4 regions of the Nocardiopsis sp. YSL2 genome follow, and region 3 is predicted to be linked to each of the others. Evidence: riboswitches for the same ligand, from Rfam matches in the RefSeq annotation. Region 3 holds a riboswitch; each other region holds the start of a gene.
The links. Region 3 has a riboswitch for cobalamin ahead of M1P99_RS11955 (VWA domain-containing protein). Riboswitches for the same ligand answer to the same signal wherever they lie in the genome.

Region 1: it holds a riboswitch for cobalamin, as region 3 does, so the genes downstream of both, M1P99_RS22990 (energy-coupling factor ABC transporter permease) here and M1P99_RS11955 (VWA domain-containing protein) in region 3, are expected to answer to the same signal.
Region 2: it holds a riboswitch for cobalamin, as region 3 does, so the genes downstream of both, M1P99_RS12595 (ribonucleoside-diphosphate reductase subunit alpha) here and M1P99_RS11955 (VWA domain-containing protein) in region 3, are expected to answer to the same signal.
Region 4: it holds a riboswitch for cobalamin, as region 3 does, so the genes downstream of both, metE (5-methyltetrahydropteroyltriglutamate--homocysteine S-methyltransferase) here and M1P99_RS11955 (VWA domain-containing protein) in region 3, are expected to answer to the same signal.

Annotation. Positions count from the first base shown of each region.
Region 1 is NZ_JAMOAO010000001.1:5,208,674-5,212,845, forward strand. Features, by position in the region: gene M1P99_RS22980 (flavodoxin domain-containing protein) at 1-217, shown strand, start outside; gene M1P99_RS22985 (universal stress protein) at 253-1,152, opposite strand; cobalamin riboswitch at 1,376-1,601, shown strand; gene M1P99_RS22990 (energy-coupling factor ABC transporter permease) at 1,632-2,408, shown strand; gene M1P99_RS22995 (energy-coupling factor ABC transporter substrate-binding protein) at 2,405-2,833, shown strand; gene cbiQ (cobalt ECF transporter T component CbiQ) at 2,840-3,580, shown strand; gene M1P99_RS23005 (energy-coupling factor ABC transporter ATP-binding protein) at 3,577-4,172, shown strand, end outside.
Region 2 is NZ_JAMOAO010000001.1:2,905,409-2,909,580, reverse strand. Features, by position in the region: gene M1P99_RS12595 (ribonucleoside-diphosphate reductase subunit alpha) at 1-1,867, opposite strand, end outside; cobalamin riboswitch at 2,025-2,218, opposite strand; gene M1P99_RS12590 (hypothetical protein) at 2,526-3,098, opposite strand; gene M1P99_RS12585 (NYN domain-containing protein) at 3,125-4,172, opposite strand, start outside.
Region 3 is NZ_JAMOAO010000001.1:2,752,942-2,757,113, forward strand. Features, by position in the region: gene cobO (cob(I)yrinic acid a,c-diamide adenosyltransferase) at 1-293, opposite strand, end outside; gene M1P99_RS11955 (VWA domain-containing protein) at 293-2,452, opposite strand; cobalamin riboswitch at 2,493-2,640, opposite strand; gene cbiE (precorrin-6y C5,15-methyltransferase (decarboxylating) subunit CbiE) at 2,669-3,967, shown strand; gene M1P99_RS11965 (cobalt-precorrin-4/precorrin-4 C(11)-methyltransferase) at 4,069-4,172, opposite strand, start outside.
Region 4 is NZ_JAMOAO010000001.1:4,603,667-4,607,838, forward strand. Features, by position in the region: gene M1P99_RS20215 (polysaccharide deacetylase family protein) at 1-1,335, opposite strand, end outside; cobalamin riboswitch at 1,597-1,771, shown strand; gene metE (5-methyltetrahydropteroyltriglutamate--homocysteine S-methyltransferase) at 1,934-4,172, shown strand, end outside.

The DNA.
Region 1 (4,172 bases), 2.5 Mb from region 3:
GGTCACGGAGCTGCGCGAAAGCGCCCGTCTCCGCGAACACCGCCTCCTGGCCGGCGCCCTGAGCCCCGAACACCTGCCCATGTTCGGTCGTGCCGTCTACCGGATCATGGGCGGACGCTACGGCGACTTCCGTGACTGGACGGAGATCGACGACTGGGCCGGGGCGATCGCCGCGGACCTGTCCTCCAGCCGGCCCCCGGGCGCCGCCGCGGTATGACCGCCCCGGCGCCCGCGGCGCCCGCGGCCTCCGCGTCAGTGCGGCGGGCGGATGATCGCGACCGGGCACGGGCTGTGTGAGATCACGTTCCGGCTCACCGAGCCCAGCAGCATCCCCGCGAAACCGCCGCGCCCGCGCGATCCCACGACCATCAGGTCACAGTCCGAGGCCGTGGCGCACAGGGCCTCGACCGGGTGGCCCGTCGCCACCACCTCCTCGACCCGCACCCGCGGCCGGTTCGCGCGCTCCTGCGCGATCGACTCCGACAGTATCCGCCGGGCCTCCTTCTCGGCCGCGGCCTCCTCGGTCTTCCTCTCCTCGTCCGTCCTGGTCCAGGACGGATCCTCCAGCGCACCGAAACGCCACCAGGGGCCGCCCCGGTGGACCGTCACCGCCCGCAGCACGGACCCGCGGACGTCGGCCGTGGAGAACGCCCACTCCGCGGCGGCCCGTGAGGTCGCCGACCCGTCGACGCCGACCAGGACGCGTCCCTTGGCGGGACCCGGATCCCGGTCGGGAACGACGACGAGCGGGCACGACGCGGCGACGAGCAGGTCCAGGGCCGTCGAATCCGGAAGGACGGCGTCCAGGGTCGTCATGCGGTGCGCGCCGACGACCAGCGAGTGCGCCTTCTGGCTCTCCCGCAGCAGGACCGGTTCGGGGTCCCCGGTGATGTGCACCGCCTCGACGGTGAGGTCGGGGACGCGCTCCAGCACCCGCCGACGCGCTTCCTCCACGATGCGGCGTGCGAACTCGTCCAGGTCGAAGCCGGGTAGGCCGTGCGGTACGGCGTGGTAGTGCGGCCAGTCGAACGCGTACACGACGCGCAGATCCAGGCCCCGCGACCGTGCGTCGTCCGCGGCCCAGTCGAGGGCCCGGTCGCTCGCTGGTGTTCCGTTGACCGCCGCCACCACGGGTGCGTGTTCGTGGACCATGGTTTCCCCCAGCCGCTCGTGGTCCCTTCCTACGCCACGCTAGGGACCCGCGGGGCACGTCCGCCAGAGGCGGACGTCATGGCCGCGGGGCTTTCGTGACCCGCGGAGGGGGACCTGCGCCGCTTGACACCGCGCGTTCCGTCGAGGTGCGTCGGCGCCCCCTCGCGCGGGCTGCCCTGCGAGCCCGCCGCCCCGCGCTTATTGCCAATCCCGCTCCCAGGGCCTACCTTCGGGGTGCCGTGGTGTTCGGGAAGTCCGGTGAGAATCCGGCGCGGCCCTCGCCACTGTGCACGGGAAGCCCTCGCGTCCCGTGTGCCGCCGGATTCCGTTCGGCGGCACACGGCCACACGCCACTGGGAAAGCACCCCTGAGGGGTGCGGACCTGGGAAGGCGGACTCGGGGGCGGTGACCCTGCAGCCAGGAGACCGGCCACGGCACTGACGACCGTCCACGAGGTGCTGGAGATTGGTCCCCCGACAATGCACATACCCGAAGGCCTGCTGCCCCCGCTGCACGCCGCCGCCTGGACCGCGGCCGCGGCCCCGTTCATCGTCCACGGCGTACGCTCCCTCACCCGCGAGATGCGGGCCAACCCCGACGCCAAGCTGCTGCTCGGCGCCGCCGGCGCGTTCTGCTTCGTCCTCTCGGCGCTGAAGATCCCCTCGGCGACCGGAACCAGCTCCCACCCGGTCGGGGTCGGCCTGGGCGCGGTGCTCTTCCGACCACCGGTGATGGCGGTCCTGGGCACGATCACCCTGCTCTTCCAGGCGCTTCTGCTCGCGCACGGCGGACTGTCCACGCTCGGAGCCAACGCCTTCTCGCTCGCCGTGGTCGGCCCCTGGGTGGCCTACGGCGCCTTCAGGCTGCTGAGAGCGGCCACCGCCCGGCTGTCCGAAGGGCTGTCGATGTCCGTGTCGGTGTTCGCGGCGGCGTTCTCGGCCAGCCTGGGCACCTACACCGTCACCAGTTTCCAGCTCGCCCTGGCGCACCCGGACCCGGTGAGCGGGATCGTCGGCGCGTTCGCCAAGTACGCGGCCATCTTCTCCCTCACCCAGATCCCCATCGCGGTCATCGAAGGCCTCATCACCGTGGCCGTGGTCCGCATCCTCACCTCCGTCAGCCGTGGTGACCTGGTCCGGCTCGGACTCCTGCGCGCGGCCGCGGCGACGCCCGCACCCGGGGCCGAGTCCGCAGGGCGGCCCTCCGCCGCGCCCACGACCCCCGCCGAGACCCGCGAAGAGGGGACCACCGCATGAGCGACACGAGCAAGCCCCGCGCGTGGGTGACCTGGGCCCTGCTGGGAGCCGTGGCCGTCCTGGCCGTACTGCCGCTGCTGACGGGCGCCGCCGACCACCTGGAAGAGCCGTTCGCCGGTGCCGACGGCGAGGCCGAGAGCCTGGTGAACGAACTGGATCCCGAGTACGAGCCGTGGCTGTCGCCCGTGTTCGAGCTGCCCTCGGGTGAGGTCGAGTCCGGGCTGTTCGCCCTGCAGGCGGCGATCGGCGCCGGAATCGTCGGCTACGTCTTCGGGGTGGTGCGCACACGGTCCAGGCTGCGGCCCGTGACGGGATCGGGCCACGCCGCGGCGTCGCCCGTCGCGCCGAGCGGTGCGGGGCCCGGAACCGGCCACGGCCCCGGCGCCGCCGAGCCGGAGCCGAGCGACGACGCCTCCGAACGCTGACCCCGCGTGACACCGATCGATACCGCCGCCTACCGGAGCCGGTGGCGGCGGTACCACCCCGCCGTGAAGGGGGTCCTGTGCGGTGGGCTGCTGGCGTGCGCACTGCTGCTGCCACCGTGGCCGGGCGCCGCGCTGGTGGCCGCGGCCACGCTGGCGGCCGCCGCGGCGGCCCGCGTCCCCTTCGGGCTGCTGGCACGTGTGGCGGCCGCGCCGCTGCTGCTCATCATCACCAGCGCGGTCCCACTTCTGCTGACCGTGGGCGGTCCGGGGGAACTGGGCTGGGCCGAAGGGGGGCCGGAACGGGCCGCCGCCGTGGTGGCGCGGGCCTCCGCCGCACTCGGCACCCAGCTCCTGTTCGTCCTGACCACGCCCATGGCCGACCTGCTCGCCCGCCTGGGCCGCTCCCGGCTGCCCACCGCCCTAGTCGAGGTGATCGCCCTGACCTACCAGATGCTGATGGTGCTGTTGCAGACCGCTCAGCGCGTCGCGTCCGGCCAGGCGGGGCGGCTGGGCTACCACTCCCGGCGGTCCGGAATCCGTTCGGCGGGTGCGCTGGGCGGGGTGCTGCTGGTCCGTTCCCTGGACCGGGCACGGCGGCTTCAGGACGGCCTGGCCTGTCGCGGATACACCGGGCGGCTCACAGTCCAGACCGCCGAGCAGCCGGTTCGGCCGGTGGAGCTGGCCGCGGCCGCCGCTCCGGCCCTGCTGGTCGCCGCCCTCTCCCTCACCCACGCGGTCCTGCTGTGAGCACTGGAACCGCCGACGACTCCTTGGAGGCACGCATGCGCGCCCGACCCCGGTCCGGCCTCCCCGCCGCCACGGCGGCGGACCCCGCGCCGGCCGGACCCGGCGTCCCGCCCGTCCTGGCCGGGAACGGCCTGCACTACGAGTACGAGGGCACGGGCCCCGCCCTGACCGGGGTGGACGTACGGATCCGCAACGGCGGACTGCTGGCGGTACTGGGCCCGAACGGGGGTGGCAAGACCACGTTGTTGCGGCTGCTGGCCGGCAGCCTGGCGCCCACCCGGGGGTCGGTGCTGCTGGACGGGGACCCGTTGACGCACGGTCGGCGCGCCCGGGACCGACTGCGCCGCCGGGTGCAGATGGTCTTCCAGGACCCAGACGACCAGCTGTTCTCCGCCACCGTCGGCCAGGACGTCTCGTTCGGCCCCCTCAACCTGGACCTGCCCGGCGACCAGGTGCGTGAGCGGGTGGACTGGGCGCTGGACGCGCTCGGCATCACCGCGCTCGCGGACCGGCCCACCCACCTGCTCTCCTACGGCCAGCGCAAACGGGTGGTGCTGGCCGGGGCGATGGCGATGCTCCCCGACGTGCTGAT
Region 2 (4,172 bases), 150 kb from region 3:
AGCGGACGCGCTCGCGCAGCGAGTCCCAGTCCAGGGTCTCGCCGCGGTCCATGTCCAGCACGCCGCCGCGGGCCTCGGCCAGCAGCCGCAGGGAGTCGATCGGCAGGATGCCCTGGCTCCACAGCGAGCCGTCGAAGGACTCGTAGGAGCCGCGCTCGGCGGCCAGCTCCGCGGAGGCCTCGATCGCGTAGTAGCTGATCAGCTCCATGCTCTCGTCGGCGAACGTGACGGCGCCGTCCGAGGCGTAGGGGGTGCGCAGCTTGAACAGCGCGTCCTGGAAGCCCATCAGGCCCAGGCCCACGGGGCGGTGGCGCATGTTCGCTCGGCGCGCCTCGGGGATCGTGTAGAAGTTCACGTCGATGACGTTGTCGAGCATGCGCACGGCGGTGCGCACGGTCCGGCGCAGCCGCTCGGCGTCCAGGCCCTGCGGTCCCACGTGCTGGGCGAGGTTGACCGATCCCAGGTTGCAGACGGCGACCTCGTCGGCGCTGGTGTTCAGCGTGATCTCGGTGCACAGGTTGGAGGAGTGGACCACGCCCGTGTGCTGCTGGGGCGAGCGCAGGTTGGAGGGGTCCTTGAAGGTGATCCACGGGTGGCCGGTCTCGAACAGCATGGTGAGCATGCGGCGCCACAGCTCGACGGCCGGCAGGGTCTTGGACACCTTGATCCGGCCCGCCGCGGCCTCGGCCTCGTAGCGGGTGTAGGCCTCGGCGAAGTCCGTGCCGTACTTGTCGTGCAGGTCGGGCACCTCGTTCGGCGAGAACAGGGTCCAGTCGCCGCCCTCCTCGACCCGCTGCATGAACAGGTCGGGGACCCAGTTCGCGGTGTTCATGTCGTGGGTGCGGCGGCGCTCGTCACCGGTGTTCTTGCGGAGGTCGAGGAACTCCTCGATGTCGATGTGCCAGGTCTCCAGGTAGGCGCAGACCGCGCCCTTCCGCTTTCCCCCCTGATTGACCGCGACGGCGGTGTCGTTGGCGATCTTCAGGAACGGGACGACGCCCTGGCTCTTGCCGTTGGTCCCCCGGATGTGCGATCCGAGGCCGCGGACCGGGGTCCAGTCGTTGCCGAGGCCGCCCGAGTACTTGGACAGCATCGCGTTGTTGCTGATGCCGTGGAAGATGTCCTGCAGGTCGTCGCCGACGGTGGTGAGGAAGCACGACGACAGCTGGGCGCGGACCGTGCCCGCGTTGAACAGGGTGGGCGTGGAGGCCATGAAGTCGAACGAGGAGAGCAGCTCGTAGAACTCGATCGCGCGCGCCTCGCGGTCGTCCTCGTTGAGCGCCAGGCCCATCGCCACGCGCATGAAGAACGCCTGCGGCAGCTCGTAGCGGACCTCGTCGCTGTGCAGGAAGTAGCGGTCGTAGAGGGTCTGGATGCCCAGGAAGGTGAACTGCTCGTCGCGCTCGGGGCGCAGCGCCTTGCCCAGGCGGTCCAGGTCGAACCGGGCCAGCGCGGGGTCGAGCTGCCCGAGGTCGATGCCGCGGCCGACGTAGGCGGCCAGGTAGGCCGGGTAGCGGTCGGCCATCTCGGACTGGCCCGCGGCGTCGGGGGATCCGCTGATGAACGTGAGGGCCTCGCGGCGGAGCTTGTCCAGCAGCAGGCGCGCGGCCACGTGGGAGTAGTCGGGGTCGACCTCCACGAAGCTGCGGGCCGCCATGACCAGCGCGAGTTCGACCTCGGCGTCGGAGATGCCGGGGAAGAAGCCGCGTCGGGCCTCCGTGAGGACCTTGTCCGCCGAAACACCCGACAGCCGCGCGCAGGCCTCGGTTACGACGTGCTCGATCCGGTCGATGGCGGCGGGGGGCGCGCCGTCGGTGGCCGTCTCGGGCCGGACGGATGCGGGCACGGCCTCGACGTCAAGGGTCATACAGCGGCTCCAACCTCGGTAGAAGAGTCCCGGCGGGGAGGGGACACGAGTCAGCAAGGCGCACGGCACACCGGGGGGACCGACGCACTGGATGCGAGCGGTCGACGGACCGGTGGGTCGGCGCGGCTCACCCTCGAAGCCCCGTCGTCGGCGCACGTCTGGCGTGCGCGCCGGTGGCAGGTCTTCGGGCTCGTGGGCGGCCTACCGACTGTCGCTTCCCGGGCACTCTCAGGGGTTCCCAGTGCGTGTGACGGCCTTCGTTCCCACTTACCGCTGCGGGGCAGCCCCGGATTCACACCGGGTTCCCTCTCGCCTCACCCCGCGGGGTGAACCACCAGCGGGCCCGATACTACATCTAGGGGATGGCGCCTCGGAACACCGCAAGATGATGGCGTGTCGCCGATTTCTCGGGTTCCACCCGGACGAGGATGAGCACACCGGGGGCGTGGTATGGCACGCCTCGGACCCCCGCCACAGCGGGGGGTTCGGGCAAGGGCTCGGACGCCGCGGGAAGGCGGCCGGACTCAGACTAGGCCCCCGTGGGGGCGATGGCGATCAGGGCGCGTGGTGAAGTTCCCGACGGTCGTGGTGCGGCCGCCGGGGCGGTGGGGTGGTGTGGCCGGGCGGCGCGGTGCGGCGCCGCGGGGGACGCACGCGCTCAGAGCGCATCGGCCCACTCGTCCAGATCGTCCTCGTCCAACCCGAGATCGGTGCGGATACGGAACCGGATGCGCAGCAGCTCCATCAGCAGATCGTGCACGTAGGGGGTCACCTCGCCATCGACGTGCCGGCGGGCGCCGGCTGTGGCCCACCTCTCGGCGCCTTCCAGGTCGTCGTGGGCGTAGAGCGCCTCCGCGATGTGGATGTGGGTGGACAGGCCGTGCGGCCCCTCGGTCTCCAGGCGTTTGAGCTGCGCCTGTGCCCGCTCCACTTCGTCCAGGTGCAGGAGCGCGCCTGCGCGCAGGGCGCGCGCGTCGATCACCGTGGAGCCGCCGTCGTCGATCGCCCGCTGGTAGGCCGCGCAGGCACGCTCGAACTCCTGCGCGATCTCCCACTGCTCCCCCGCCCGGACGAACAGCTCCGCGCGGCCGATCTCACTACCGGCGTCGACCCGGTTGGCCAGCTCCAGTAGCTGGGCGGCGACTCCTCCGTGTTCGCCGGACCTGACGGCATGGAACTCCAGACGATCGAGCTCCGCCGTCGTCACGTGCGTCAACCGCATCGCCGCCATCCCCTACTCGCACTCCCACGCGCCGCTCAGGGCCTGGCGCGCTCCAGTGCCTGCCAGAACCCCTGGCGCAGTCCGTCCCGGACCTCGTCGCGCAACAGGTGGTCGATCGGTAGCGAGGACCCCTGGAGCAGACGCGCCTCCAGATCGGAGGGCATCCGGGGCCTACGCGCGAGAACGGCCTCCACCCACAGGGCGGGCGCCTCGCGGGCGATCGACTCCGCGAAGTCGTTCCCTTCTTTGTGCGCGACATGCACCGCTTCGTCAACGGTATTCGCGCCGGGACCGCTCTGCTGGGGATATCCAGGACTTGAACGCGGTTCCTGATAACCGTCGGTACCGTACCGGACGGTGTCGTGGTCGGGACCAGTAGGCGGCCGCACCCCGTATCCGGGTGCCGGCCCGCCGCGTCGTGCGGCGTCAGTTTCCGTACTGGTCCCATAGGTAGGGTTTGTCTCGTGCCCACCCCCGAAACCGGAGTCGTCCCCGGGTCCGAACCGCTGTTCCGGCGGTGGCGCGCTTCTCTGCGGTGGCGCGTGTCCCGTCTGGGGGTCGGCGGCGAACGAGGGCTGTGGTCCCGTCCCCGACGCGAAGGACTGTTGTGGCCCGGTCCCACCGGCGAAGGACTGTTGCGGTCCGGTACCGCCCGCGAAGGAGCGCTGCGGGCCCGTCCCCGGCGAGTACGGTCGCTGGGCCCCGGTCATCGGCTGCCCGTTGCCCATCGGCTGGCCGTTCCCCGTGGGGGCCTGTCTGCCCGGCAGGGTGTAGCCCTCCGGCCGGCCCAGACCGCCGTGGGAGCCCGTCATCGGGTAGTTCCCCTGGCCGTTGGGGGTCGAGGGCGCCCCGCCCGCGGACGTGCCCGGATAGCGGCCGCCGCCCATGGCGGGCTGTCCCCCGGACGGAAACCCGTTGGCGTCGATCGGACCGGACGGCTGGGAGTCGGCACCGCGCCCGGCCAGGTGGTCCCCGCCGCCGCGCTGCTGTGCGAGCGACCTGCGCATGGCGCGCAGCTGGTCCATGGCGCTGCCCTGGGGCGCGGGCTGCCCGCCGGTTTCGGCGAACATCGCCTCCAGGCCC
Region 3 (4,172 bases):
GACCAGCCCGAACCCATCTTGTGCCACTCGACCGGGCCGCCCTCGCCGGTCTCCTCGTGCAGCTCGCCCAGGCGCTCCAGGACGGTCTGCTCGCCGATGCGCCACTTCGCCGACTTGACGAACTGGAACACGCCGATCCGCCAGCCCTGGTTCCAGCCGCGCAGCGCGAGACCGAACGCGGCGGTCGACTTGCCCTTCCCGTCGCCGGTGTGGACGGCGAACAGCGGCTGGTTGCGGCGCTGCCGCGTGGTGAGTCCGTCGTCGGGGACGACGAGCGGTTGTCCTTGAGGCATCAGGCGGCCCTCTCTCGTACGGCGCTGCCCAGCGCGTCGGCGCTGACTTCACTGACGGGTACGTGGTCGGCTCCCAGCCGGGCGGCGAGGGTGGCGGCCAGGCCCAGACGCATCGGACCGGACTCGCCGTCCACCACGACGGTGGCCACGCCCAGGCCCGCGACGTGGTCGGCGGCGCTCATCGCCCGCCCCACGGCGCCCGAGCCCCCCGTGGCCCGGCCATCGGTGACCACGACCAGGAGCGGGCGCAGCTTCGGGTCCCGCAGCCGCTCGCGCTGGAGGACGCGAGCCGCCTCCACCAGCCCCTCGGCGATCGGGGTACGGCCGCCGGCGGGCAGGTCGTCGAGTCGGGCCGCGGCCACGTCGACGGAACGGGTGGGCGGCAGAGCGAGTTCGGCGCTCCGGCCCCGGAAGGTGACCAGGCCGACCTTGTCGCGGCGCCGGTAGGCGTCCAGGAGGAGGGACAGGACCGCGGTCTTGACCTCGGTCATGCGCTTGCGCGCCGCCATCGACCCGGACGCGTCCACGCAGAAGAGGATCAGGTTGGTCTCCTGGCCCTCGCGCACCGCGACGCGCAGGTCACGGGGCTGGATCCGCAGCCGGCCTCCGCCTTGGGGCGGTTCGCCGCCCCGCGGCCGGGACGCGGCGGCGCGCACGGTCTCGACCAGGTGGAGCGAGGTGCCGGGCCCCTGGCCGGGCGGGGTCGCGCCGATCCGGCGGCCCCGGGTGCCGATGGCCCGGCTGCGCCTGCCGTCGGCGCCCTCTCCCGTGCCCCGCACGGTGAGCGTCCGGGGCCGGTAGGGAGCGGTCGCCTTGGCCAGGACCGACGAGCCGGTGCCGTCGTCCCGCCCGTCGGAGCCGTCCCGTCCGGGAGAGGGGGCCTCCTCCTCGGTCGGTGCGTCGTGCGTCCCGTCGCCGGGCTCGGCCGGGTCGCCCCGGTCGTCAGCGGACGCCTCGGGACCGGCCCCGCCGTCGGCGGGGCCGTCGGGCGCGGGCGGGGGCTGCTCTCCGGCGTCCGAAGGCCCTTCCGTCTCCGCCGACTCCTCCGTCCCTTCCGTGCTCTCCGCACCATCCGTCCCATCCGACCCGTCGCCCTCCGGCGGGTCGGTCGGGTCGGGCGGCGGCTCCTCATCCCCCAGCACCCGGTCGAGGAGGTCCTCGTCGAGCCCCGGAGCGTCGAACGGGTTGCGGCGGCGCCGGTGCGGAAGGGCGAGCAGGGCGGCACGGCGGATGTCGGCCAGCGTGACCGAGGTGCGGCCCGCCCAGGCCGCGTGCGCCACCGCCGTGCGCGCGGTGACGATGTCGGCCCGCAGGCCGTCCACCCCGAACGCCGCGCACACCTCGGCGATCTTCAGCAGCGCCGCCTCGGACAGCAGCACCCGGCCGAGCAGCTCCCTGGCCTCGGCGATGCGTTCGGCGAGCGCCTTCTCCGCCTCGTGGAAGCGGGCCGAGAAGGCGACCGGGTCCGCATCGTAGGCCATGCGCCTGCGCACCACCTCGGCCCGCGACGCGGGGTCACGCGGCGCGGCGATCTCGACGGTGAGCCCGAACCGGTCCAGGAGCTGCGGGCGCAGCTCGCCCTCCTCGGGGTTCATCGTGCCGATGAGCAGGAACCGGGCGGCGTGCTCGACGGAGAACCCGTCGCGCTCCACGGTCACGCGGCCGGTCGCGGCGGCGTCCAGGAGGAGGTCCACGAGGTGGTCGTGGAGCAGGTTGACCTCGTCGACGTACAGCAGACCCCGGTGGGAGCGGGCGAGCAGGCCGGGTTCGTAGGCCACCTGGCCGTGCGTGAGCGCCTGCTCCAGGTGCAGGGAGCCGAGCACGCGGTCCTCGGTGGCGCCGACCGGGAGTTCGACGAGCCGGACCGGCCTGCTCTCCACGGCCGTTCCCGGCCCGAACGGGCCGTCCGGGGAGCGCTGGGCGGTGTCGGCGGGGTCCACGGAGAAGCGGTCGCCCTGGTAGACCTCGATGGGCGGGAGGAGGGAGGCCAGGGCTCGTACGGCGGTGGACTTGGCCGTGCCCTTCTCACCGCGTACCAGGACACCGCCGATCTCCGGCGAGAGGCTGCTGAGGACGAGGGACAGGCCCAGGTCGTCGAGGTCGTCGGCGTCGCAGCCGACGATCGCGGAGAAGGGGTAGTGCGATGGCACCCATGGCATGTGAGGCTCCCGCTCGTGTCGCCATCCGTAAGGACGGGCGCGAGGCCGGTCTTCGGACTTGCCGAGTCCTCCCTCACGGAGGCTCGGTTCACCGCAGCGGGCCTGTGCCGGAATCTCACCGGGCTTCCCAGATTCTCCCCTTCCGCCGTCCCCACCCTTTCCGATGGTTGGGCCGTAGGGGCACCTCGTGCCTGTGGCCACGATAGCGTCGAGGCCATGCAGGCCGACCCTCCCCCTCCCACCGAACCCCGGATCACCGTCGTCGGCGTCGGTGCCGACGGCTGGCCCGGTGTACCGGAGCGGCTTCGTCGGCTCATCCTCGACGCGGATGTGGTCCTGGGCGGCCACCGGCACCTGGCCATGCTGCCGGAGCGGCCCGGACAGCGCCGGGCGGCCTGGCCCTCGCCCCTCCGGGAGGGACTGCCGGATCTGCTGGGCTCCCTCGCGCTCGACGACGCCGCCACCGTGGCCCTCGCGTCCGGTGATCCGTTCGTCTCCGGGATCGGCACCACACTCGTCGATCTGCTGGGGGCCGGGGCGGTGCGGGTGGAACCGGCCGTGTCCTCGGTCGCTCTGGCCCGGGCCCGCATGGGCTGGCCCGCCGAGCGCTGCGCGGTGGTGAGCCTGGTCGGGCGCGACCCGCGCCTGGTCCTGCGGCAACTGGCTCCCGGCCGCCGGGTCCTCGTACTGTCCTCCGACGGGCGGACCCCCGCGGCGGTCGCGGCCCTGTTGGCGGATGCCGGCTACGGGGCCAGCCGGATGACCGTCCTGGGCGACCTGGGAGCGGGTTCGGGATCGGACCCGGTGCCGGGCGCAGGCGCGGAACCGGAACCGGGACCGGGATCGGAATCCCGGCTGGAGGCCACGGCCGACGACTGGCTGTCGGACCCGCCGGGACCCGTGTCCCCGCTCCACGTGCTCGCTCTGGAGTTCGTCGGCCCACCCGGGTACGGCCTGGCCGCTGGCCTGCCGGACGAGGCGTTCGAGCACGACGGCCAGCTCACCAAGCGCGACCTGCGGGCCTCGGCCCTGGCCCGGCTGGCGCCCTCGCCGGGGGAGCACCTGTGGGATGTGGGCGCGGGTGCGGGTTCGGTCGGCATCGAGTGGATGCGCGCCCATCCCACCTGCACCGCCACAGCGGTCGAGTCCCACCCCGAGCGCGCCGCCCGGATCGGCCGCAACGCGGGCCGCCTCGGCGTCCCGGGACTGTCGGTCGTGACCGGCCGGGCACCGGACGCCCTGGCTGGGCTGCCCATTCCCGACGCGGTGTTCGTCGGCGGCGGCGCGACCCGGCCGGGAGTACTGGACACCTGCCTGCGGGCGCTGAGGCCCGGCGGCCGGCTCGTGGTGCACGGCGTGACGCTGGAGACCGAGCACCTGCTCGCGGACGCCTACCGGCGCCACGGAGGCGAGCTCACCCGGATCGCCGTCGAGACCGCCGCGCCCATCGGCACGTTCACCGGCTGGGCACCCGCCCGCACGGTCACCCAGTGGTTCCTGGCCTCCGGGCACTGACCGTCACCGCTCCCGACCGTGCCGGACCGCGGGGGCACCACGCACCGCGCCGTCCTGGTCCCAGCGGGCCACGGCCCCCACTCCCGCGGCGGGCCGGTGCGTCACCGGCCGGGGTCCACACCCCTGGGCCGGGCCGGGTCGTAGAGGAAGGACTCGCCACCCTCGCGGGCGTCCAGCGCCCACCCCACCAGCACGACCGCCGCCT
Region 4 (4,172 bases), 1.9 Mb from region 3:
GGAGGCACCGTTCAGCGCGCGGCCCTTCACGATCGACGCGTTGCGGTCCTTCCAGTCGTTGGTGTCGACGCTCCACAGGATCTGCGCCAGCCCCATGTCCGCGGTCACGGCCGCGACGCTGTCGTCGGTCGCGCCGTACGGCGGACGCATGAGGTCGGGGGTGTAGCCGGTCTCGCGGTAGATCTGTGCCTGCACGGTGGCCAGCTCCGACCGCACAGCGCTCTCGCTCAGGCCCGTCAGGTCGGGGTGGCCGAGCGTGTGGTTGGCGATCTCGTGCCCCTCGGCGTAGGCCCGCCGGACCGTCATCGGGTCCGCCATGACCGGCACACCGGTGACGAAGAACGTGGCCCGCGCGTCGTACTCCGCCAGGGTGTCCAGCAGCGCGGGGGTGCCCCCACCGGGACCGTCGTCGTAGGTCAGGGCCACGCACCTGGTCTCGGGGTCGGAGCAGTCGACCTCGTCGTCGACGGGGGACAGGTGGCCCGGCGTCGGGTCGTCCCGGCCGTCCTTGTCCGCCTCGGGCGGCTCGGCGATGGCGAACCCCCGTACCCCGACGGTCGCCGCGTCGCGCACCCGCGCGCCCAGCTCCGACAGCAGGGGCTCGGTCCCCTCGCGGTCCAGCACCGCGTGCACGCGGCCCTCGTCGGGCGCCGCCACCTGCCCGTCGTCGAACTCCACGACCAGGTCGCCGTCCGGGTTGAACCCGACGGAGTCGTACAGCGCGCCGACCGGGTGGATGGTGTCGGTGTACGCGGAGTCCGGAACGCGTTCCCTGACCAGTCCGTTGGCCTCCGCCAGCTGGTCCTGTCCGCCGAACAGGCGCGTGGACTCGAAGGTCTGCCCGGTGGCGGTGTCGTACCAGTAGGTGCTGTGGCACTCCCGGGTGCCCTCGGAGTCGGTCTCCATGCTCGTCATACGCACGCCCACCACGCCGTCGTTGGCGGCGGTGAGCTGCCACTCGGCCTCGTAGGACTCCGCGCCCGGGTTGGCGGCGTCGAACGCCTCGACGCCGGCGGCCAGTGTCCGGTCGAGGAAGTCGGTGAGCGGCTCGGCGTTGGGCAGGACGGGGTAGCGGACCACCACGTCGAGGTCGCCGTCGTAGGCGAGTTCGGCCTCGTCGAGGTCCACGACCTCGGCGGGGTCGACCACCGTCAGCTCGTCGGGTTCGCCGGTCGCGGGTATCTCGGGAGCACTCGCGTCCTCGGTGGACCCGTTCGAGGCGGTCTCCGAGTCGACGGGGGCCAGGGGCCCCGAGGGACGGGTCGCCAGGTACACCAGTCCCAACAGGACCACCATCGCGACCACAACCGTGATCAGGGGGCGATCAGGTGCCATCGTGGGGTGGGACGGCTTGTTCACCAGGGGTTCTCCACGTTCATCTGCAGACGAACGTTCGCGCGGAGCCGGGGTGCTCCCGCGCGCAACGCTTGTTCATGTGTTGTGTGACGCCCGACACGGAGCGGGGGTTCGCGCGGAAATCGGGCGCATGGCAAGGGATTCTGCGCCGGGTGCAGGGGCGAAGCGGGGGTCTCCCTATACTTGCAGGCGTGGAAGGTACACAGTCCACGAACGCGCCGGTCCGAGCCCCGGACCACAGTGGGCTGTGTCGCAAGAGGGAACCCGGTGCGAGTCCGGGACTGCCCCGCAGCGGTGAGTGGGAACGAAAGTCGCCATGAGCACTGGCACTCCGACCGGAACGGTCGGCGGCTGGGAAGCGGCGTCGAGTAGGTGAGCCGGTCGACCGGCACCGCCCACGAGTCCGAAGACCTGCCTCCGCCCGGTGGCGCACCCGTGCCGCCGGTGGTCCCGCGCCCCGAGGGAGGGCCAAGGGCGGTGGCAGGCGTGCGCGTCCCGGACGCGCTCTGACGCGTGCCCGCGTCCTTCTCTCCTACCCTCGGCCGGGACCCGGCTTTCGACGAGGGGAGAGAAGCTCATGACCACTACTCCGGCGGCCCCGCGGCCGTCCGTGCGCTCCACCGTGCACGGCTACCCGAGGATCGGCCCGCGCCGCGAACTCAAGCGCGCCTGCGAGTCCTACTGGAAGGGGGCCATCGGCGCCCGGGAGCTCGACACCGTCGCCTCCGCCCTGCGCTCGGGCGTCCTGGCCCAGCTGCGCGCGGCGGGCGTCGACGACCTGCCCTCCAACACCTTCTCCCTCTACGACCACGTCCTGGACACCGCGGTCCTGTTCGATCTGGTCCCCTCACGCTTCGCCTCCCCTGCCGCCGCGGCCGACCGCGACGAGGAGCTGCGCCGCTACTTCGCGATGGCCCGCGGCGACGAGGGCGCACCGCCGCTGGAGATGACCAAGTGGTTCGACACGAACTACCACTACCTGGTGCCCGAACTCTCGCCGCGCACCCGGCCCCGCCTGGTCGGAGACAAGCCCGTCGCCGAGTTCCGGGAGGCCGCCGCCGAGGGGTACCACACCCGTCCGGTCCTGCTCGGGCCGCTGACCTTCCTGATGCTCGCCAAGGCCGCTGACGACGCCCCGGCGGGCTGGGATCCGCTCAGCCTGCTCGACCAGCTGCTCGACGCCTACACCCTGCTCCTGGGCGAGTTGAGGTCGGCCGGGGCCACCGAGGTCCAGCTCGACGAACCGATCCTGGCCACCGACGAGGGCCGCGCCGCCACCGACCGCCTGGAGCGCGTCTACCAGCGGCTGGGATCGCTCACCGAGCGCCCCGCCCTGTCGGTGTCCACCTACTTCGGCTCCATCGGCGCCCCCGCGCTGCGCGTGCTCAAGGAGTCCCCGGTCGAGGCGGTGGGTCTGGACCTGGTGACCGACGGCGAGGCCGTCGACGACCTGGTGCAGGTGTCCGGGCTGGGTTCGACCCGGCTGGTGGCCGGGGTCGTGGACGGGCGCAACGTGTGGCGCACCGACGTGCGGGCCGCCGCGGCCACGCTCGGCACACTGCTCGCCCTGACCGACGAGCTCACCGTCGGTACCTCCTGCTCCCTGCTGCACGTGCCCATCGACCTGGACGCCGAGACCGCACTGGAGCCCGAACTGCGCGGAGCCCTGGCCTTCGCCAAGCAGAAGGCCGCGGAAGTGGCCCTGCTCGGCCGCGTCCTCTCCGAGGGCTCCGAGGGGGCCGACGTCGACGACGCGTCGGCCACCCGGCCCCCGTCCTTCACCGACGCCCGTGTACGCGCACGCCTGGACGCGCTCGGCCCGCAGGCGGAACGACGCACCAAGGTACGCGGCCTGCCCACGGACACGCCCCTGACCACCACCACGATCGGGTCCTTCCCCCAGACCCCCGACCTGCGCCGCGCCCGCGCCGCCCACCGCCGGGGCGAACTGTCGGAGCAGGACTACACCAAGCTCCTGCGCGAGGAGATCGACCGCGTCATCGCACTCCAGGAGGACATCGGCCTGGACGTCCTCGTGCACGGCGAGCCCGAGCGCAACGACATGGTCCAGTACTTCGCCGAGCACCTTCGGGGCTTCGGCACCACCGAGTTCGGATGGGTGCAGTCCTACGGGTCCCGGTGCGTGCGCCCGCCGATCCTCTACGGGGACGTCTCCCGGCCCGAACCGATGACGGTCGAGTGGATCACCTACGCACAGGGTCGGACCGACAAACCGGTCAAGGGCATGCTCACCGGACCCGTCACGATGCTGGCCTGGTCGTTCGTCCGCACCGACCAGCCCTTGGGCGAGACCGCCCGCCAGGTCGGACTGGCCCTGCGCGACGAGGTCACCGACCTGGAGCGCGCCGGGATCCGGCACATCCAGGTGGACGAGGCCGCACTGCGCGAGCTGTTGCCGCTGCGCCGGGAGCGGCGCCAGGCCTACCTCGACTGGGCGGTGGGCTCCTTCCGGCTGGCGACCAGCGGTGTCGCGCCGACCACGACCGTCCACACGCACATGTGCTACTCGGAGTTCGGCCTGATCGTCGACGGCATCGAGGCGCTCGACGCCGACGTCACGAGTGTCGAGGCGGCCCGCTCACGCATGGAGCTGGTGGCCGACCTGGGCCGCCGCGGCTACCGCAGGGGGATCGGCCCGGGGGTGTACGACATCCACTCGCCACGGGTGCCCTCGGTGGAGGAGATCGTGGAGTCGCTGCGCCTGGCGGTCGCCCACATCGACGCGGACAAGGTGTGGGTCAACCCCGACTGCGGGCTCAAGACCCGCCGCTACGCCGAGGCGGAGCAGGCCCTGC